Regions from separate parts of the Arthrobacter sp. NPDC080082 genome, predicted to be linked through region 3. Evidence: riboswitches for the same ligand, from Rfam matches in the RefSeq annotation. Region 3 holds a riboswitch; each other region holds the start of a gene.
The links. Region 3 has a riboswitch for S-adenosylmethionine ahead of AB0O44_RS04015 (DUF1737 domain-containing protein). Riboswitches for the same ligand answer to the same signal wherever they lie in the genome.
Positions count from the first base shown of each region.

Region 1: it holds a riboswitch for S-adenosylmethionine, as region 3 does, so the genes downstream of both, AB0O44_RS08165 (ATP-binding cassette domain-containing protein) here and AB0O44_RS04015 (DUF1737 domain-containing protein) in region 3, are expected to answer to the same signal.
Region 2: it holds a riboswitch for S-adenosylmethionine, as region 3 does, so the genes downstream of both, AB0O44_RS10175 (homoserine O-acetyltransferase) here and AB0O44_RS04015 (DUF1737 domain-containing protein) in region 3, are expected to answer to the same signal.

Region 1 is NZ_JBFBKQ010000003.1:269,785-275,384, reverse strand. Features, by position in the region: gene AB0O44_RS08175 (NtaA/DmoA family FMN-dependent monooxygenase) at 1-1,199, opposite strand, end outside; gene AB0O44_RS08170 (methionine ABC transporter permease) at 1,236-1,901, opposite strand; gene AB0O44_RS08165 (ATP-binding cassette domain-containing protein) at 1,894-2,706, opposite strand; SAM riboswitch class I at 2,846-2,935, opposite strand; gene AB0O44_RS08160 (CoA-binding protein) at 3,011-3,436, opposite strand; gene AB0O44_RS08155 (ABC transporter ATP-binding protein) at 3,776-4,609, shown strand; gene AB0O44_RS08150 (aliphatic sulfonate ABC transporter substrate-binding protein) at 4,785-5,600, shown strand, end outside.
Region 2 is NZ_JBFBKQ010000004.1:258,514-264,113, forward strand. Features, by position in the region: gene AB0O44_RS10160 (type II CAAX endopeptidase family protein) at 1-138, shown strand, start outside; gene AB0O44_RS10165 (VOC family protein) at 287-925, opposite strand; SAM riboswitch class IV at 1,118-1,234, shown strand; gene AB0O44_RS10170 (bifunctional o-acetylhomoserine/o-acetylserine sulfhydrylase) at 1,320-2,636, shown strand; SAM riboswitch class IV at 2,820-2,935, shown strand; gene AB0O44_RS10175 (homoserine O-acetyltransferase) at 2,949-4,097, shown strand; gene AB0O44_RS10180 (MFS transporter) at 4,289-5,600, shown strand, end outside.
Region 3 is NZ_JBFBKQ010000001.1:845,441-851,040, forward strand. Features, by position in the region: gene AB0O44_RS04000 (glycosyltransferase family 2 protein) at 1-945, opposite strand, end outside; gene AB0O44_RS04005 (ATP-grasp domain-containing protein) at 932-1,876, opposite strand; gene AB0O44_RS04010 (PIG-L deacetylase family protein) at 1,873-2,778, opposite strand; SAM riboswitch class IV at 3,245-3,357, shown strand; gene AB0O44_RS04015 (DUF1737 domain-containing protein) at 3,461-3,703, shown strand; gene AB0O44_RS04020 (rhodanese-like domain-containing protein) at 3,700-4,107, shown strand; gene AB0O44_RS04025 (O-succinylhomoserine sulfhydrylase) at 4,104-5,315, shown strand; gene AB0O44_RS04030 (glutamate--cysteine ligase) at 5,344-5,600, opposite strand, start outside.

The sequences.
Region 1 (5,600 bases), on a different contig from region 3:
CCGTCGATGCCGGCGTCCTGCCACTCTTCGAGCCGGTCCGCGATCTGTTCCGGTGTTCCCACCACCCGGTTGGCCCGGCTGCGGTACAGCGCGATGTCTCGGAGCGTCGGGTTGCCGCCGCGGGTGGAGGCCCGGATGGCCTCCAGGTGTCCCTGGCTGCCCTCGGTCTGGATGTCACCCAGCGGGGTGTCCAGCGGCAGCCCGCCCAGGTCGACGCCGAATCCGCCGCCGACGTGGGCCAGCAGGGCCTCGATGTCCAGGCTGTCCTCCAGCTCGGCCGCCTTCCGGGCCGCCTCGGCTTCGGTGCCGCCCACCACGAAGTGCATGCCCTGGAGGAACTTCACGTCCTCGGGACGACGGCCGGCGGCCACCGCCTGCTCGCGAACGGCGGCCGTGTAGGCGCCCGCGATCGCGGTGCTGGGCGCCAGGGTGAAGGTCGCCTCCGCGTTGGCGGCGCAGAACTGCTGGCCGCGGCCGGAGCTGCCGGCCTGGAAGAGCACCGGGGTGCGCTGCGGCGACGGCGCCACGAGGTGCGGCCCGTCGATGGAGTAGCGGGGCCCGCTGTGGTAGATCTTGCTGACCTTTTCGGGGTCCGCGTGGAGGCCGCCCTCCTTGTCCCGGACCAGGGCGTCGTCCGCCCAGGAGCCCTCCCACAGCTTGTAGGCCGCCTCGACGTATTCGTCCGCCCAGTCGTAGCGCTCGTCATGTTTGGTCAGCTCGGTGGAGTTGAAGTTCCGGTGCGAGTTTTCCAGCACGCTGGTGACGATGTTCCAGCCCACCCGGCCGTTGCTGATGTGGTCCAGGGTGGACATCTGCCGGGCGAACTGGAAGGGGTGGCTCTGGATCACGGAGGAGGTGGCGGCCAAGCCGATCTCCCGGGTGGCGGCGGCCAGGGCCGAAAGCAGGATCAGCGGGTCGTTGGAGGGAACCTGCAGGCCCTTCCTCAGGTGGGAGGCCCAGCCGCCGTCGTAGTCGCCGTAGAGGCCCACGACGTCGGCGAAGAAGATCGCGTCGAATTTCGCGTCCTCCAGCTGCCGGGCCAGGTCGGTCCAGAGCTGCAGTTCGTTGAAGCGGTGCTGCTGGGCCTCGGGGCGGCGCCATTGGCCGCCCATGATGTGGCTGGTGGTGTTCATGACGAACGCGCTGAGGAGCAGGCGGGGGCGGGGTCCGTCGAAGCGGGGGCTGGCTGGTGAAGTCATGGTTCTGCTTTCCGAAGTGGGGTGCCGGGGCCGCGGTCAGAGCCGCTTGTCGAGGCGGCGGGCCAGGCGGGAGCCGCCGAACTGGACGAGGGTGACCAGCAGGATCATCAGGATGATCGCGGTGATCATCAGCGGGGTTTCGTAGCGGTAGTAGCCGTAGCGGATGGCGAAGTCGCCGATCCCGCCGCCGCCCACCAGCCCGGCCATTGCCGAGTAGGAGATGAAGCTGACGGTCATGATGGTGATGGAGCTGACCAGTCCCGGCCGGGCCTCCACCAGCAGCACGTCCCGGACGATCTGGGACCGGCTGGCTCCCATCGAACGGGCGGCCTCCACCACCCCGCTGCCGAGTTGGCTGAGGTTCTGTTCCACGAAGCGGGCGAAGTACGGGATGGCGTTGATGCTCAGCGGGACGATCACCGCGGCCGTGCCGATGGTGGTGCCCACGATGAAGCGGGTCACCGGGATGATGGCGATCAGCAGGATCAGGAACGGGAAGGACCGGACCAGGTTGACCAGGCCGTCCAGGACCCGGTGGAGCCGGGGCCGGTGCCGCAGCCCGCCGGGGCCGATCGTGTAGAGCCAGACGCCCAGCGGCGTGCCGATCAGGACGGCCAGCGGGATCGCGACCAGCAGCATGGCCAGGGTCTGGCCCATGGCGGCGCCGATTTCGGGCAGGACCGAGAGGATGCGCTCAAGCATGGATCAGGCCTTTCGGGGCGGGGCCGGCCGGGGCGGCTGCCCGGTGGGGCCGGTTCAGCTCGATGGCGTCGGAGACCAGGTACCGCCCGATCGAGGTGGCGGGGTGGAAGCCGGGGCGTTCGAGCTCGGCCAGGTCGAATTGCTCGACGATCCGGCCGTCCTCCATGACCGCGACGTTGTCCGCGATGGCCTTGATGACGTTCATTTCGTGCGTGACCACCACGATCGTGATGCCGAATTCGGCGTTGACGTCAGCGAGGTACTGCAGCACGGAGGCGGTGGTCCGGGGGTCCACGGCCGACGTCGGTTCGTCGCAGAGCAGGACCTTCGGCTCCGTGGCCAGCGCCCGGGCGATGGCCACCCGCTGCTTCTGGCCGCCGGAGAGCTTCGCGGGGTAGCTGGCGGCCTTGTCCGCGAGGTCCACGATGGCCAGGGCGTCGGCCGCCCGGCGCCGGCGTTCGGCCTTCCCCACCCCGGCGAACTTCAGTGAGAGCTCCACGTTCTCCTGCGCGGTGAGGTTGTTGAGCAGGTTGAAGTGCTGGAAGATCATGCCGATTCCGTGCCGGCTGCTGCGCAGTTCCGGCTCGCTTAGGGCGGTCAGGTCCACGCCGTCGACCAGGACCCGGCCCGAAGTGGGGCGTTCGAGCAGGTTGATGTTGCGCAGCAGCGTGGATTTGCCGGCGCCGGAGAACCCGATGATGCCTTGGATCCGGCCGCGCTCCACGGTGAGGGTGACGTCGTCGACGGCGGTGAACCGGCCGTCCTTCGACGGGAACGAGGTGCTGACGTTCTGGATCTCGATCACAGCAGACCGCCCGCGATCCGGGCCGGCGCTGCCGTCGTTGTGGTGTTCATGATTCCTCCGGGGCTCGCCCGAGGAAAGCCTCATCCCCCGGCGCCGGGGCAGCGCAAAGCGCGGCCTCTCGGGTCCGTGGAACAGTGGTTCTCCATCGGTCCTGGCGGTAGCACCGTCCTCATCGAGGGGGTTGCTGCGGCGTCACGGAGCCAGGTCTCTCAGCCGCTCGGGATGGTTACCCCACGAATCTGGCACACGCCCGGCCGAGGTGAAAGCGGCGCGTCACACGCCGTAAAGCTCCCGTCAGTCCCGGTTAAAGGCCCAGGAGCGGCGCTTCCCTGGCCGGGCAGGCGTTCATGACGACGTCCAGCCCGGCGGCCTTGGCGCGTTCGGCCGCGGCCTCGTCGATGACGCCCAGCTGCAGCCAGACGGCGCCGGCGCCGGCGGCAATCGCCTGGTCCACCACGTCGCCGACGCGTCCGGAGTTCACGAAGCAATCCACGACGTCGATGGGCCGCTTCTCCGCCGGGATTTCCGCCAGCGAGCGGTAGCCGGCCTCTCCGTGCACGTCGTCGCCGGGCAGGTTGACCGGGATGATGTCCATGCCCAGGCGGTCGCGGATGAACAGCGACGTGTCGTAGGCAGCACGCCATTGGTTGGTGCTCAGGCCCACGATGGCCCACCGGCCCTTGGTGCGCAGGAGGCGTTCGACGACGGCGGGATCGTTCACGTGGCTCATGCGGCCAGCCTACGTCCGCCGGCAGCGGCCCCGCAGTAGGGAATCCCACCCCGGGCACTGTGCCGAATTTCTAATCGGGCCAGACACCTCACGTCCGCAGGTTTCCGAATATTACGCGCCCATTTGGCGAAAATCCGCCGTTCGGTTTTAGTAGACAGTGACCATCCCGAGCGGCCGAGAGACCTGGATCGATGACGCCGCAGCAACCCTGGTCGACGGACCTCCACCCCGGAGCCCGCCGATAACGAGGACGCACGCCGAGGGAAGGGTCCGGACTGACTACCCGGGCCAAAGGCTGCTTCCGTAGGGTGCTACTGCCAGGACCGATGGAGTAACCCTATGACTGCTGTCCTGCACCCGTCCCAGCCCCGGGCCGACGCCCGGCCCGGCTCCGGCACCCCCGCCCTCCCGGTGTCCTTCCGCGGCCTGGGCCGCGCCTTCGGGACCGGCCCCGCCGCGCACACCGTCCTCCGGGATGTCAGCTTCGACGTTGTCCCCGGCGAGGTGCTCGCCATCCTGGGCGCCTCCGGCTGCGGCAAGTCCACCCTGCTCCGGGCCGCCGCCGGACTCGACGCCGCCACCTCCGGCAGCGTCGCCATAGACGGCGAACCGGTCCGCGGCGTCGACGACCGCTGCGCCTTCGCGTTCCAGGAGCCGCGGCTGCTGCCCTGGCATACCCTCCAGGCGAACATCGCCATCGGCCTGCCCGCCGGCGTCAGCGCCCGCGACGGCAAGGCCAAAGTGGCCCGCCTGTTGGAACTCGTGGGACTGCAGGACTTCGCCAAACACCGCCCCCGGGAGGTCTCCGGCGGCATGGCCCAGCGCGCGTCGCTGGCCCGTGCCCTGGCCCGGAACCCCGGCGTGCTGCTCCTCGACGAGCCCTTCGGCGCCCTCGACGCACTGACCCGGATCAAGATGCAGGACCTGCTCCTGGAGGTCCACCGCGCCGAACCCACCACGGTGCTGCTGGTGACGCACGACGTCGACGAGGCCCTGCAACTGGCGGACCGCATCATCGTCCTCGGCCGGGAGGACACCGAATCGTCCCCGGCCGGCGCCACGATCGTGCGCACCCTCGCCGTCCCCGGCGGACGGCCACGGGACCGCGCCTCGGCCGAACTGGCCCGAATGCGCACCTCGCTCCTGGCCAGCCTCGGCGTCGACGGCCACTAACGGCCCCGCCCCCGCCGCCCCGGTCACGGCCTGAACGGTCCGTCCGCTCCCGGCAGGCAGCGCCGCCGGTACCACAGCACCGGACCGGCGAGCCGCCCGCTCCCCGCGCCGGCGGCCACCCGCATCACTCTCCTGTCTCTTTCGCATCGCTCGCACCGCCCGTAAAGGAACTTCCATGGCTCCCACCCGCACCACGTCCCGCCGTTTCGTCCTCACCGCCGTCGCCGCCTCCGCGGCCCTGGCCCTCACCGGGTGCGTCGCCGGGGAAGGCTCCGGCAGCCAGCCCGCAGCCGCCGCGGCCGCCGGCGGCAACGGCGGCGGCACGCTGACCATCGACTTCGCCACCTACAACCCGCTGAGCCTAGTGATCAAGAAGAAGGGCTGGCTGGAGGCCGCCCTTAAGGACCAGGGCGTCACCGTCAAGTGGGTCCAGTCGGCCGGCTCCAACAAGGCCAACGAGGCACTCCGTTCCGGCGCGGTGGACGTCGGCTCCACCGCCGGTTCGGCCGCGCTCCTGGCCAAGGCCAACGGCTCCCCGATCAAGACCATCGACATCTTCTCCCAGCCCGAATGGGCCGCCCTGGTCACCAAGCCCGGCTCCGGCATCAGCACGGTGGCGGACCTGAAGGGCAAGTCGGTCGCGGCCACCAAGGGCACGGACCCGTACTTCTTCCTGCTGCAGGCGCTGTCCGAGGCCGGCCTCTCGCCCAAGGACGTCACCGTGCAGAACCTGCAGCACGCGGACGGCCGCACCGCCCTGGAGAACGGATCCGTGGACGCCTGGTCCGGGCTGGACCCGATCATGGCCGGCGCCGAGCAGAAGGGCGCCAAGCTCTTCTACCGGAACCTCTCGTTCAACACCTACGGCTTCCTCAACGCCACCGAGTCCTTCCTCAAGGACCGGCCGCAGCAGGCGCAGACCGTGGTGAACGCCTACGAGAAGGCCCGCGCCTGGGCGGCCGCGAACCCGGACGAGACCGCGCAGATCCTG
Region 2 (5,600 bases), on a different contig from region 3:
GCCATCATGGGCGTCATCTTCGCCCTGGTCTACACCCGGACCCGGCGGGTGATGCCGCTGGTGATCGCGCACGCGCTGCTGGACATCGTGGCGTTCGTGGGCTTCAGCCTGTTCGGCAAGGCGGTCGGCCTGGGCTGAGGCTTCTGGGATTCCTGCGGAGACGTGTCCTGCGGTGCCCTGACCCGCACGACGAGGCGGGGAGCGGCTTAAAGAGTTTCGGCCCCCGGCGGCGGGTGGCGTCATTGACACCCGCGGCCGGCGGCCGAAGTTGTGGCGGGCCGAAGCCCTAGATGGTGACGGCTCCGGAAGCGGTCTCGAAGGTGACCGAGAGGATGCCCGGCGTGCCGTGCGGGGCCTGCCAGTTCACGGCCACGTCCTCCAGCGGCTTCTCCACCGGTTCGCCCAGCCACTCGGTGACCCGCTGCGCGGAGCCCGCGATGGTCAGCTCGGACATCTTCACCGAGCTCTCGTAGGCGTTGGACGGGTGCAGGGCCGGGTCGCCCTCCCACTTGAGCATGTAGGGCACCTGCGGATCCGCGATCAGGCCCAGGATGCCGATCTGCTTCCAGACCAGTTCACGGCCATCGGGGAACTTGCGGTTGCCGTTGACCGCGGCGCGGCCCAGGCGTTCCTCGAAGGGTGCCAGGTCGTCGACCTCAACGCACCAGCCCATCCAGCCGCCGCCGGCGGCGGAGCGGGCGCGGACCGCCTGGCCGAACGGTGCCTTGTCCGACGCCGGGTGGTCCAGGACCTCCACGACCTCCAGGTACTTGTGCCCGGCGAGGGGGATGATCATGTTGCGGGTGCCGAATCGGGGGTGCACGCCGCCCTTGACGGCCTCGACCCCGAGGGCCGTGGCGATACGGTCGGTGGTGGCCGCGAGGCCATCCTTTTCACAGGCGTAAGAGACGTGATCCATGCGCATGCCCTCATCTTGGCACTTTGTGATGGACCTCTCAGCTTAGGCTGTCCTAACCTCGCCGGCGCCGCCCGGAGGGTCCCCGTGCCGCCCGGCGCGGCCGGGGAAATCCGCCGGAGAAGCCGTCCCGGGGACCGGTTTCTTCATCTTTGTCACAAAGCTATCCGGACCGGTTTCCGGCTTCCTACACTGGGAGCAGGTCATGAGTGCCAGCGCCAAGCCCCGGCTCGCTGGCCGGCAACCCTCCTTGCGCGGTGGGGTGCCCCGGGTGAAGACCTGGCCCTCCGGCGACCGCCGGCGGGGCAAGCGCGGCGCCAGGGCCGTGACGATATTCCGGGACCTGCCAGCGGCGCAGGACCCGGGAGGCGGTGCCGTCCTGAGCCCAGTCACAGGAGACACCATGTCCAACGCCTGGTCCTTTGAAACCCGTCAGATTCACGCCGGCCAGCAGCCGGACGCCGCCACCGGCGCCCGTGCGCTGCCGATCTACCAGACGACGTCGTTCGTCTTCCCGAGCGCCGAGAGCGCCGCCAACCGGTTCGCCCTGGCCGAGCTCGCCCCCATCTACACCCGAATCGGCAACCCCACCCAGGACGCGGTCGAACAGCGCATCGCCAGCCTGGAGGGCGGCCTCGGCGCGCTGCTGCTCAGTTCCGGGCAGGCGGCGGAAACCTTCGCCATCCTCAACATCGCCGAGGCCGGGGACCACGTGGTGGCCAGCCCCAGCCTCTATGGCGGCACCTACAACCTGCTGGCCCACACTCTGAAGAAGTTCGGCATCTCCGTGACCTTCGTGGCGGACCCGGACAACCTGGACCAGTGGCGCGAGGCGGTGCAGCCGAACACCAAGCTGTTCTTCGGGGAGGTGGTCTCCAATCCGCGCCAGGACGTCCTGGACATCGAGGGAATCTCGGACGTGGCCCACCAGGCAGGGGTGCCGCTGATCGTGGACAACACCCTCGCCACCCCGTACCTGATCCGGCCGCTGGAGTGGGGCGCGGACATCGTGGTGCACTCGGCCACGAAGTACCTGGGCGGCCACGGCTCGGCGATCGCCGGTGTGATCGTGGACTCCGGGAAGTTCGACTTCGGCGCGGACCCGGAGCGGTACCCCGGCTTCAACACCCCCGACCCCAGCTACAACGGCCTGGTCTACGCCCGGGACCTGGGCGCGGACGGCGCACTGGGGGCCAACCTCTCCTACATCCTCAAGGCCCGGGTCCAGCTGCTGCGCGACCTCGGCTCCGCCGTCGCGCCCTTCAACGCCTTCCTGATCGCCCAGGGCATCGAGACGCTGAGCCTGCGGGTGGAGCGGCACGTCGCCAACGCCACCCGGGTGGCCGAATGGCTGGAGGGCCGGGAGGACGTCGAATCGGTCGCCTACGCGGGGCTGCCCTCGAGCCCCTGGTACGAGCGCGGCCGGAAGTACGGTCCCCGCGGTACGGGCGCCGTCGTCTCCTTCGTCATCGCCGGGGGAGTGGAGGCCGGCAAGCGCTTCGTCGATGCCCTGGAGCTGCACTCGCACGTGGCGAACATCGGCGACGTGCGCTCGCTGGTGATCCACCCGGCGTCGACCACGCACAGCCAGCTCAGCCCGGAGCAGCAGGCGGTGGCGGGCGTCCACCCGGGCCTGGTCCGGCTCTCGGTGGGCCTGGAGCACATCGACGACATCCTGGCGGACCTCGACGCCGGCTTCCGCGCCGCGAAGACCGGCTAGGTCCGGGACCCCTGCCGGATTTCCCCACCTTTGCGGGCCCGACGGCGGCCGGCGCGGCGTGTCCGCGGCGACCCGCCCGCCTTGGCCTTCAAAGGTGGGGAAACGGGGCGGCGGGGCGGGCGGCTGTCACATGGAAGTCACAATCTTCGCCACGACGCCGCCCTCTTTCGTAGACTCGGTGCAGGTCATGAGTGCCAGCGACAGCCCCGGCTTGCTGGCCGGCAACCCTCCTTTTGCGGCGGGGTGCCCCGGGTGAAGACCTGGCCTGCCGGTCAATTGACGGCAGGCAAGCGCGAAGTGAGGTCTTTTAACATGACGATTGCCGTCACCCGAACGGGTGTACCCGCCACCAGCCCCGCAGCAGGAAACGCCGCCGCCCCCGAAGGCACCGTGCGGTACCTGTCCGTCGGCGCCCTGGAACTCGAATCCGGCGCCGTCCTGCCGGACGTGGTGCTGGCCTACGAGACCTGGGGCACCCTGAACGCGGACGCCTCCAACGCCGTTCTGATCGAGCACGCCCTGACCGGGGACACCCACGTCACCCGCGGCGCCGGCGGGGAGCCTGGCTGGTGGGAACAGCTCGCCGGCCCCGGCGCGCCCGTGGACACGGACCGGTACTTCGTGGTGTCCATCAACATCCTCGGCGGCTGCTACGGCTCCACCGGCCCGTCCACGCCGGCGCCCGACGGCCGGCCCTGGGGATCCCGCTTCCCCCTCGTCACCCTGCGCGACAGCACCGCCGCCGAGGCCCGGCTGGCCGACGCGCTGGGCATCCACCGATGGCACGCCGTGCTCGGCGGCTCCCTCGGCGGCGCCCGGGCCCTGGAGTGGGCCGTCAGCTACCCGGAACGCGTGCGCCGCTGCGCCGTGATCGCCGTCGGCGCCTACAGCACCGCCGAACAGATCGCCTTCGCCCAGGCCCAGACCCTCGCGATCCGTCAGGACCCGCGCTTCAATGGCGGCGACTACTACGGCGGCCCCGAGCCGCATGAGGGCCTGGCGCTGGCCCGGCGGATCGCGCACATCACCTACCGCTCGGCCGCCGAACTGGAGGGCCGCTTCGGCCGGACCGGTCAGGACGGCGAGACACCGCTCGCGCCCGGGCCGCTGTCCGGCCGCGGCCGCTACCAGGTGGAGAGCTACCTGGACCACCAGGGCAATAAACTGGTGCAGCGCTTCGACGCCAACAGCTACATCGCGATCACCGAAGCGCTGATGAGCCACGACGTCGCCCGTGGCCGCGGAAACCTGCAGCAGGCGCTCGCCGGGGCTACCGCCGAGTTCTTCATCGCCGCCGTGGACTCGGACCGGCTGTACTTTCCCGAACAGTCCCGGGAGCTCGCGGCGGCCCTGCCGGGGGAGGTGCCCATGCACGTCATCTCGGCCCCGATCGGCCACGACGGGTTCCTGACCGAGATCGGCCAGCTCGGCGGCGTCCTCCGGGAGGCGTTCTTCGCCTGAGCATCAAGGCTTCTTCGCTGGCTCTTGCCGGGGACTGGTGTGCAATTTTGCAGATAGGCTCTGCGCGATTGGTCGTTGAGGCTGCGGCGGTGACACTCCATACTCGTGGAGAATGACCGCGTGTGGTCCAACTCACACGGAGTCAGCCCAGTAAGCCGCAGGGTGTCGATGGCGACACCGAAGGAGTTCTTATGAGCACGGAAAACGCCGCCGCGAGGCGCGCAGAGGAAACCGACGTCAAGGCGTCCGGCCTCAAGAAAGTCGTCGCCGCCTCCATGGCCGGCACGGTGGTGGAGTGGTACGAATTCTTCCTCTACGCCTCCGCCGCAACCCTGGTCTTCGGCAAGGCCTTCTTCCCCAATTCCCAGACCGAACTGGACGGCATCCTGGCCGCCTTCCTGACCTACGCGGTCGGCTTCGTCGCCCGCCCCATCGGCGGCATCGTCTTCGGCCACTTCGGTGACAAGTTCGGGCGCAAGCAGCTGCTGCAGCTGAGCATCATCCTGGTGGGTGTCTCCACCTTCCTGATGGGCTGCCTGCCCACCTTCGCCCAGATCGGCTACTGGGCTCCGGCCCTGCTGGTCTTCCTGCGCTTCGCCCAGGGCTTCGCCGTCGGCGGTGAGTGGGGCGGCGCCGTCCTGCTGGTGGCCGAGCACAGCCCCAGCAAGTCCCGCGGCTTCTGGGCCAGCTGGCCGCAGTCCGCCGTGCCGCTGGGTAACCTCTTCGCCACCGCGGTGCTGTTCATCCTCTCCTCGGTCCTGTCCTCCGCCGACTTCCTCGGCTGGGGTTGGCGTGTGGCCTTCTGGCTCTCCGCCGTGATCGTCCTGATCGGCTACTACATCCGCACCAAGGTCAACGATGCGCCGATCTTCCTCGAGGCCCGCAAGGAAGTCGAAGCCGGCCACAAGGGCTACGGCGTTGCCGAGGTCTTCCGCCGCTACCCCCGCGGCGTCTTCACCGCCATGGGCCTGCGCTTCGCGGAGAACATCCTCTACTACCTCGTGGTCACCTTCTCCATCACCTACCTGAAGACCGTGGTCCACGCCGACACCACCCGCATCCTCATGCTGCTGCTGATCGCCCACGCCATTCACTTCTCTGTGGTTCCGATGGTGGGCCGGCTGTCCGACCGCCTGGGCCGCCGCCCGGTCTACATGGCCGGCGCCGTCCTCGGTGCCACCTGGGGCTTCTTCGCCTTCCCGATGATGGACACCGGCAACGACTTCATCATCCTTGCCTCGGTCATCATCGGCCTGCTGTTCCACGCCCTGATGTACGCCGGCCAGCCGGCCATCATGGCCGAGATGTTCCCGACCCGGATGCGCTACTCCGGCGTCTCCCTCGGCTACCAGGTGACCTCGATCGTGGCCGGTTCGCTCGCCCCGATCATCGCAGTGGCGTTGCTGGGCGAGTACAAGTCCTCCGTCCCGGTTGCCATCTACCTGGCGATCGCCTGCGCGATCACCGCCGTCGCGGTGCTCTTCCTGAAGGAAACCCGCGGCA
Region 3 (5,600 bases):
GGTCACGGTGTTGAACAGCAGGTAGGCGCCGAACCGGCCGCGCCGCAGGTTTCCGATCATGTCCTTGTGCACCCGCATGGTCTGCAGCAGCCCGCGGGCCCACCGGACCCGCTGCCGCCAGAGGGCGTGCACCGTGGACGGCGATTCGGCGTAGACCAGGGCCTTCGGCGCGAACACCACGTTGTACCCGGCCCGGTGCACCCGCCAGGTCAGCTCCAGATCCTCCCCCACGGTGTCCTCACGGAACGGTCCGACGTCGGCCAGGACCGAGCGCGGGAACGCGCCGATGTTGCCGGAGACGATCGGCAGGCAGCCGATCACCGTCAGTGCCCGCCGGACCAGGCCGGTACCCACGTGGCTGATGAACGCGAGCATCCGGGTCTGGACGCGGTTGAGGTTGACCGGCCGGTCGTCGCCGCAGACGGCGCCCACCCGGCGGTCCGTGAAGCCCTGGAGCATCCGCTTGACCGTGCTGCGGGAGAAGATGCCGTCGGCGTCGACGAACATCAGGACCTCGCCGGTCGAGTAGTTCAGGCCGCGGTTCAGCGCGGCGCCCTTACCGGCGTTCTCCTGGGTCAGGACCGTGATCCTCGGGTCCCCGGCGGCGAGCTCGTGCATCAGTTCCAGGGTGTTGTCCGTGGACCCGTCGTCCACCAGGACCACCTCGTACCGGTCATAGGTGGTGAGCTGGATGGAGCGGACGCAGTTCTCGATCACGGTGGCCTCGTTATAGGCCGGGACGATGATCGAGACGGTCGGCCACTCGTTCAGCAGGGTCCCCTGGCCGGTGCGGCGGCGGCGGGTCACCTGCACCTGGAACCAGAGGGCCAGGGGCAGGACCAGCAGCTTCAGGAGGCCGAAGACCAGCACCGGAATGCCGAGCACCACCAGCAGCAGCTGGGCGCCGGGCATCAGCCCGGCCAGGAGATTCTCATACCAGGGCATGGGCGAACGCTCCCCTCGTCTGCCGGAATGACGCCGGGTTGAAGGCCGGGAGGGAGAACGAGGCGAGGACGGCGTCGAGCAGTTCCGGCGCGCGCTGGCTGTTCGCCCCGAATCGGGCATTGATTTCGAGCACCACCGGGGTGCCGTCGGCCCGGCGCCGGACGTCGAGGTCCACCGGCCCGGTGAGGGACAGGGCACGGACGGCGTTCATCGCCAGGTTGCCGACGTCGTTCGCCTCCCCCGCCTCCACCCGGCGGGTACTAAGGGCGTTGCCGACCTCGCCCTGCGCGAGCGCGGTTTTCTCCACGACGACGGCGAACGGCGGTGTGGTGTTGTGCGCCGGGGTTCCGAAGACCATTGGCCCGTACTCGGTGCCTGGGATGAATTCCTGGACGATCAGGCCGCCGGGAAGTCCGGCCCAGTCGACGTCGGAGCCGCTCCGGACCACCGTCACGCCGCGGCCGCCCCGGGACACCCGGGGCTTGATGACGACGGGTCCGCCCAGGAGCTCGATGGCCTCCTCCGCGCAGCGGAAGTCCCGGGGAACCCCGAAGGCGGGAACCGGAACGCCGGCAGAATGCAGCTGCCAGGCGGTGTAGAGCTTGTCATCGGCGAGCGCGACGGCGCCGGTCGGCCCGATGATGACGCGGACGTCCGGGCCAAAGCCGGCCCGGAAGGCGGCCAGGCGGGGCAGTTCCTCACTGACCGTGGGGATCACGAGGTTGATGCCCTCGGCGCCGACCAGCCGGCGCAGCGCGGACACCAGCTCGGGATCCGTGGCCGCGGGTACCCGGACCACCGGCACCCCGGAGACTTCGGCCAGGTCGCGGATGTCCGTGCCGAGGACCGGGATGCCACGTTCGGTCAGTTGCGCGGCGAGGGCACGGCCGGCGGGGCCGCCGACGCCGGTGACCAGCACGCGCGGCTTCACAGCTTCTCCATTTCGGTGCTCAGCAGGCGGACGGGTTCATAGGCCTCGGCCACCCGGCGGCGGGCCTGGCCGCCGCGGAAGGAGGCGATGCCGCGGACCCGTTCGGGCGTCATGTACGGCTTGGCCAGCTGGTCGCTGTGCATCTTCACCGCCTGGACCTTGGCGTCGACGTAGTCGTCAATGTCCACGAAGACGCTGGGGTTGAATTCCCGCGTGGCCGAGGGGCTCTCGTAACAAAGGATCGAGTGGTGCTGCCGCGCGGCCCGCAGGGTGGCCTGGTGCACCGCCTGGTGGTCCTGGTGCTGGTCGTGGTTGGAGTGGGTGAGGATGATGTCCGGGTTGAAGCGCACGATCGCGTGCTCGATGGCGCCCACCATTTCCTGGCTGTGGCGGTGCAGCTCGGTGTCCGTGAAGTTGTGATGGATCATGCCGGTCAGGCCCATGAACGTGGCGCCGCGCTGGGCGTCCAGCGACCGCTCCAGGGCGTTGCCGCCGCGCTTGCCGTCGCTCATCACCAGCCCCTGCACCTCGTGGCCGGAGTCGACGAACTTGGCGAGCGTTCCGCCGCAGGCCAGCTCCAGGTCGTCCGGGTGGGCGCCGATGGCCAGCACCCGGCGGGGCTGCCGGGCCGGGCTTCCACCGGTGCGCAGGGCGGTCAGCGCGATGGCGAGGGCGGTGAGTCCGCCCAGGGTGGCGGTCAGGTCGGCGGTCTGCCAGAACTCGGAGGCGTCCAGGGCAAAGGCGGCGACGTTGGCCAGCAGCAGCACCGCGCCGGTGGCGAGGGAAATCCGGCGCAGAAGTTCGGGACGGCGCAGCCGGCGGTGGAACCAGGATTTCCCCACCGCCGCTGCGACCAGCAGCGCAATCAGCAAGACGATTATCAAGACGTAAATCGAGACCATGAATCTTTCCAGTTCTTCTTCGAGGTGCCGGCCGCCCCCAGTGCTGCGCCGGACAAAATGATGGATCTGCAACCCGCCCGGCAGAGGCTGCCGGGTTCTGGAGGGAAGGATTGCTTGTCAAAGAACCGGTCCGCGGTATCCCGGCGGAGACGTCAAAACCCATGCGCCAGCGGCACTGCGCATACGGCCGGAAGCGGCCGCGCAGCGGGTGCTGAAAAGGCGTATGCGGTATGTGGAGACCCAGCGGAGACCTTGGACTGCCACTTCAGTAAACGTGACGCCCCTATCGGAAAACCCGAGTAGGCAATACCCGAAAAGCATTCGGCCACCGCGGACGGAACTGGCTTTTTGTACTCGATCACGACGGGCGCGATACTCGGTCGGCCTACGGCGGACGGCCTCCCGTGACCGAACATGACGGGGCCGACGCGCGGGCGCGGGCCCCGGGGTGTTAGGTTTTTTGCAGAGTAATGAGAACCGGTGCCAAGCCCTGACTGGCCGGTCGGCAACCCTCCTTTTGCGGCGGGGTGCCTCAGGTGACTACTCGGCAATCGACCATTCGAGCTGCAAGCGTGAACGTAAGGAGTTTGTCGTGTCCGACGCGACCCCGCCCCCAGTCCCCGCCCCCGGAACCGGCACCCCGGCCAACCCTCCCGCGCAGGCCGCAGCGCCCGCGGAGCGGCTGGCCTACCGGCTGCTGACCGGCCCAGACGACCGCAGCTTCTGCGAGCGGATCTCGGCCGCCCTTGCCGAGGGGTATGTGCTGCACGGCAGCCCGGCCGCAACCTTCAATGGCACATCGGTGATCGTGGCGCAGGCACTGGTGCTGCCGGCCGCCGTCGCGGAGGCGGACGCCGCGGTGGCCCGCGCCGTCGACGGTCTGGAATCCGAAGGGCTGGAATCCGAAGGGCAGGCGGGGGCATGAGCTACGCCGGGGACCTGACCCCGCAGGCAACCTGGGAACGGCTGCAGTCCGGCGCGGTGCTGGTGGACGTCCGCACCCGGGCCGAGTGGGCCCAGATCGGCGTCCCGGTGACCGGCGGGGCGGCCGCGGAGCCGGTATTCATCGAGTGGACCCGGGCCGGCGGCGTGCCGAACGAGGACTTCCTGGACGAGCTCCGGCAGCGCGTCCCGGCCGACGCCGAACTGCTCTTCCTCTGCCGGTCCGGGGCCCGCTCCGTCGCGGCGGCAGGGGCTGCGACGGCGGCGGGATTCACCGTCTACAACGTGCTGGACGGCTTTGAGGGCCAGCCGGATGAGGCCGGCGTCCGCCGCGTCAACGGCTGGAAAAACGTGGGCCTGCCGACCGACGGGACCCGCACCGCATGAGTTTCAATCCCGAGGCCGCGGACTGGAACCCGGACACCCAGGCCGTCCGTGGCGGCCTGGACCGGACCGGCTTCCAGGAAACCACCGAGCCGATCTTCCTCAACTCCGGCTTCGTCTACGAATCCGCCGCCGCCGCGGAGCGGGCCTTCACCGGCGAGGACGAGCGGTTCGTCTACTCCCGCTACGGCAACCCCTCGGTGGCCACCTTCCAGGAGCGGCTCCGCCTGCTCGAGGGCACCGAGGCGTGCTTCGCGACGGCGTCGGGCATGTCCGCGGTGTTCACCGCTCTCGGCGCGCTGCTTGGGGCCGGTGACAGGGTGGTCGCCGCCCGGTCCCTGTTCGGATCCTGCTTCGTGATCCTGAACGAGATCCTGCCGCGCTGGGGCGTGGAGACCGTCTTCGTCGACGGCCCGGACCTCGACCAGTGGCGTGACGCGCTCTCGACGCCGGCCACCGCCGTGTTCTTCGAGTCGCCGTCGAACCCGATGCAGGAGATCGTGGACATCGCCGCCGTGAGCGGGCTGGCGCACGCCGCCGGCGCCACCGTGGTGGTGGACAACGTCTTCGCCACCCCGCTGCTGCAGCGCTGCACGGACTTCGGCGCGGACGTGGTGGTCTACTCCGGCACAAAGCACATCGACGGCCAGGGCCGGGTGCTGGGCGGCGCGATCCTGGGCAGCAAGGAGTTCATCGAGGGCCCGGTCCGGCAACTGATGCGCCACACCGGACCCGCGCTGTCCGCCTTCAACGCCTGGGTGCTGACCAAGGGCCTGGAAACCATGTCGTTGCGGGTCAACCACGCCTCCGCCTCGGCGCTGCGGCTGGCAGAGTGGCTCGAGGCGCAGCAGGCCGTGACTTGGGTGAAGTACCCGCTCCTGGCCTCCCACCCGCAGCACGAGCTGGCCGCCAAGCAAATGAAGTCCGGCGGGACCGTGCTGACCTTCGAACTGGCGTCCCCGGCCGGCCGGTCCGCCAAGGATGCCGCCTTCGGGCTGCTGGACGGGCTGCGGATCATCGACATCTCCAACAACCTGGGCGACTCGAAATCGCTGATCACGCACCCGGCCACCACCACGCACCGGGCCATGGGTCCGGAGGGGCGGGCCGCTATCGGGTTGAGCGACGGCGTGGTGCGTCTCTCCGTCGGACTGGAGGACGCGGAGGACCTGATCCGGGACCTTGGCCAGGCGCTGGCGCGGATCCAGTAATCCCCGGCGGCGGCGTGGAACGTACGGCCTAGAACCGGCGGACGGGTGCCAGTGCCGGCAGCGGACCGGTAGCGGTGCCGGCGTCGGGCACGTCCCCGCCGACCGTGGTCCGCACCGCCTCGCCGACGACGGCGCCGAGCCCGGCGCGGCGCTGCAGCTCCGCACCGGTGCCCTCCGCCAGGATCCTGGCCACCCCGGCGCGCACCACGCCGAGCTCGCCCTGATCCGCCAGGACCGGGGCGAGGTAGTCCACCAGGGCGTTCACCACCTCGGCCGCGGGGCGGG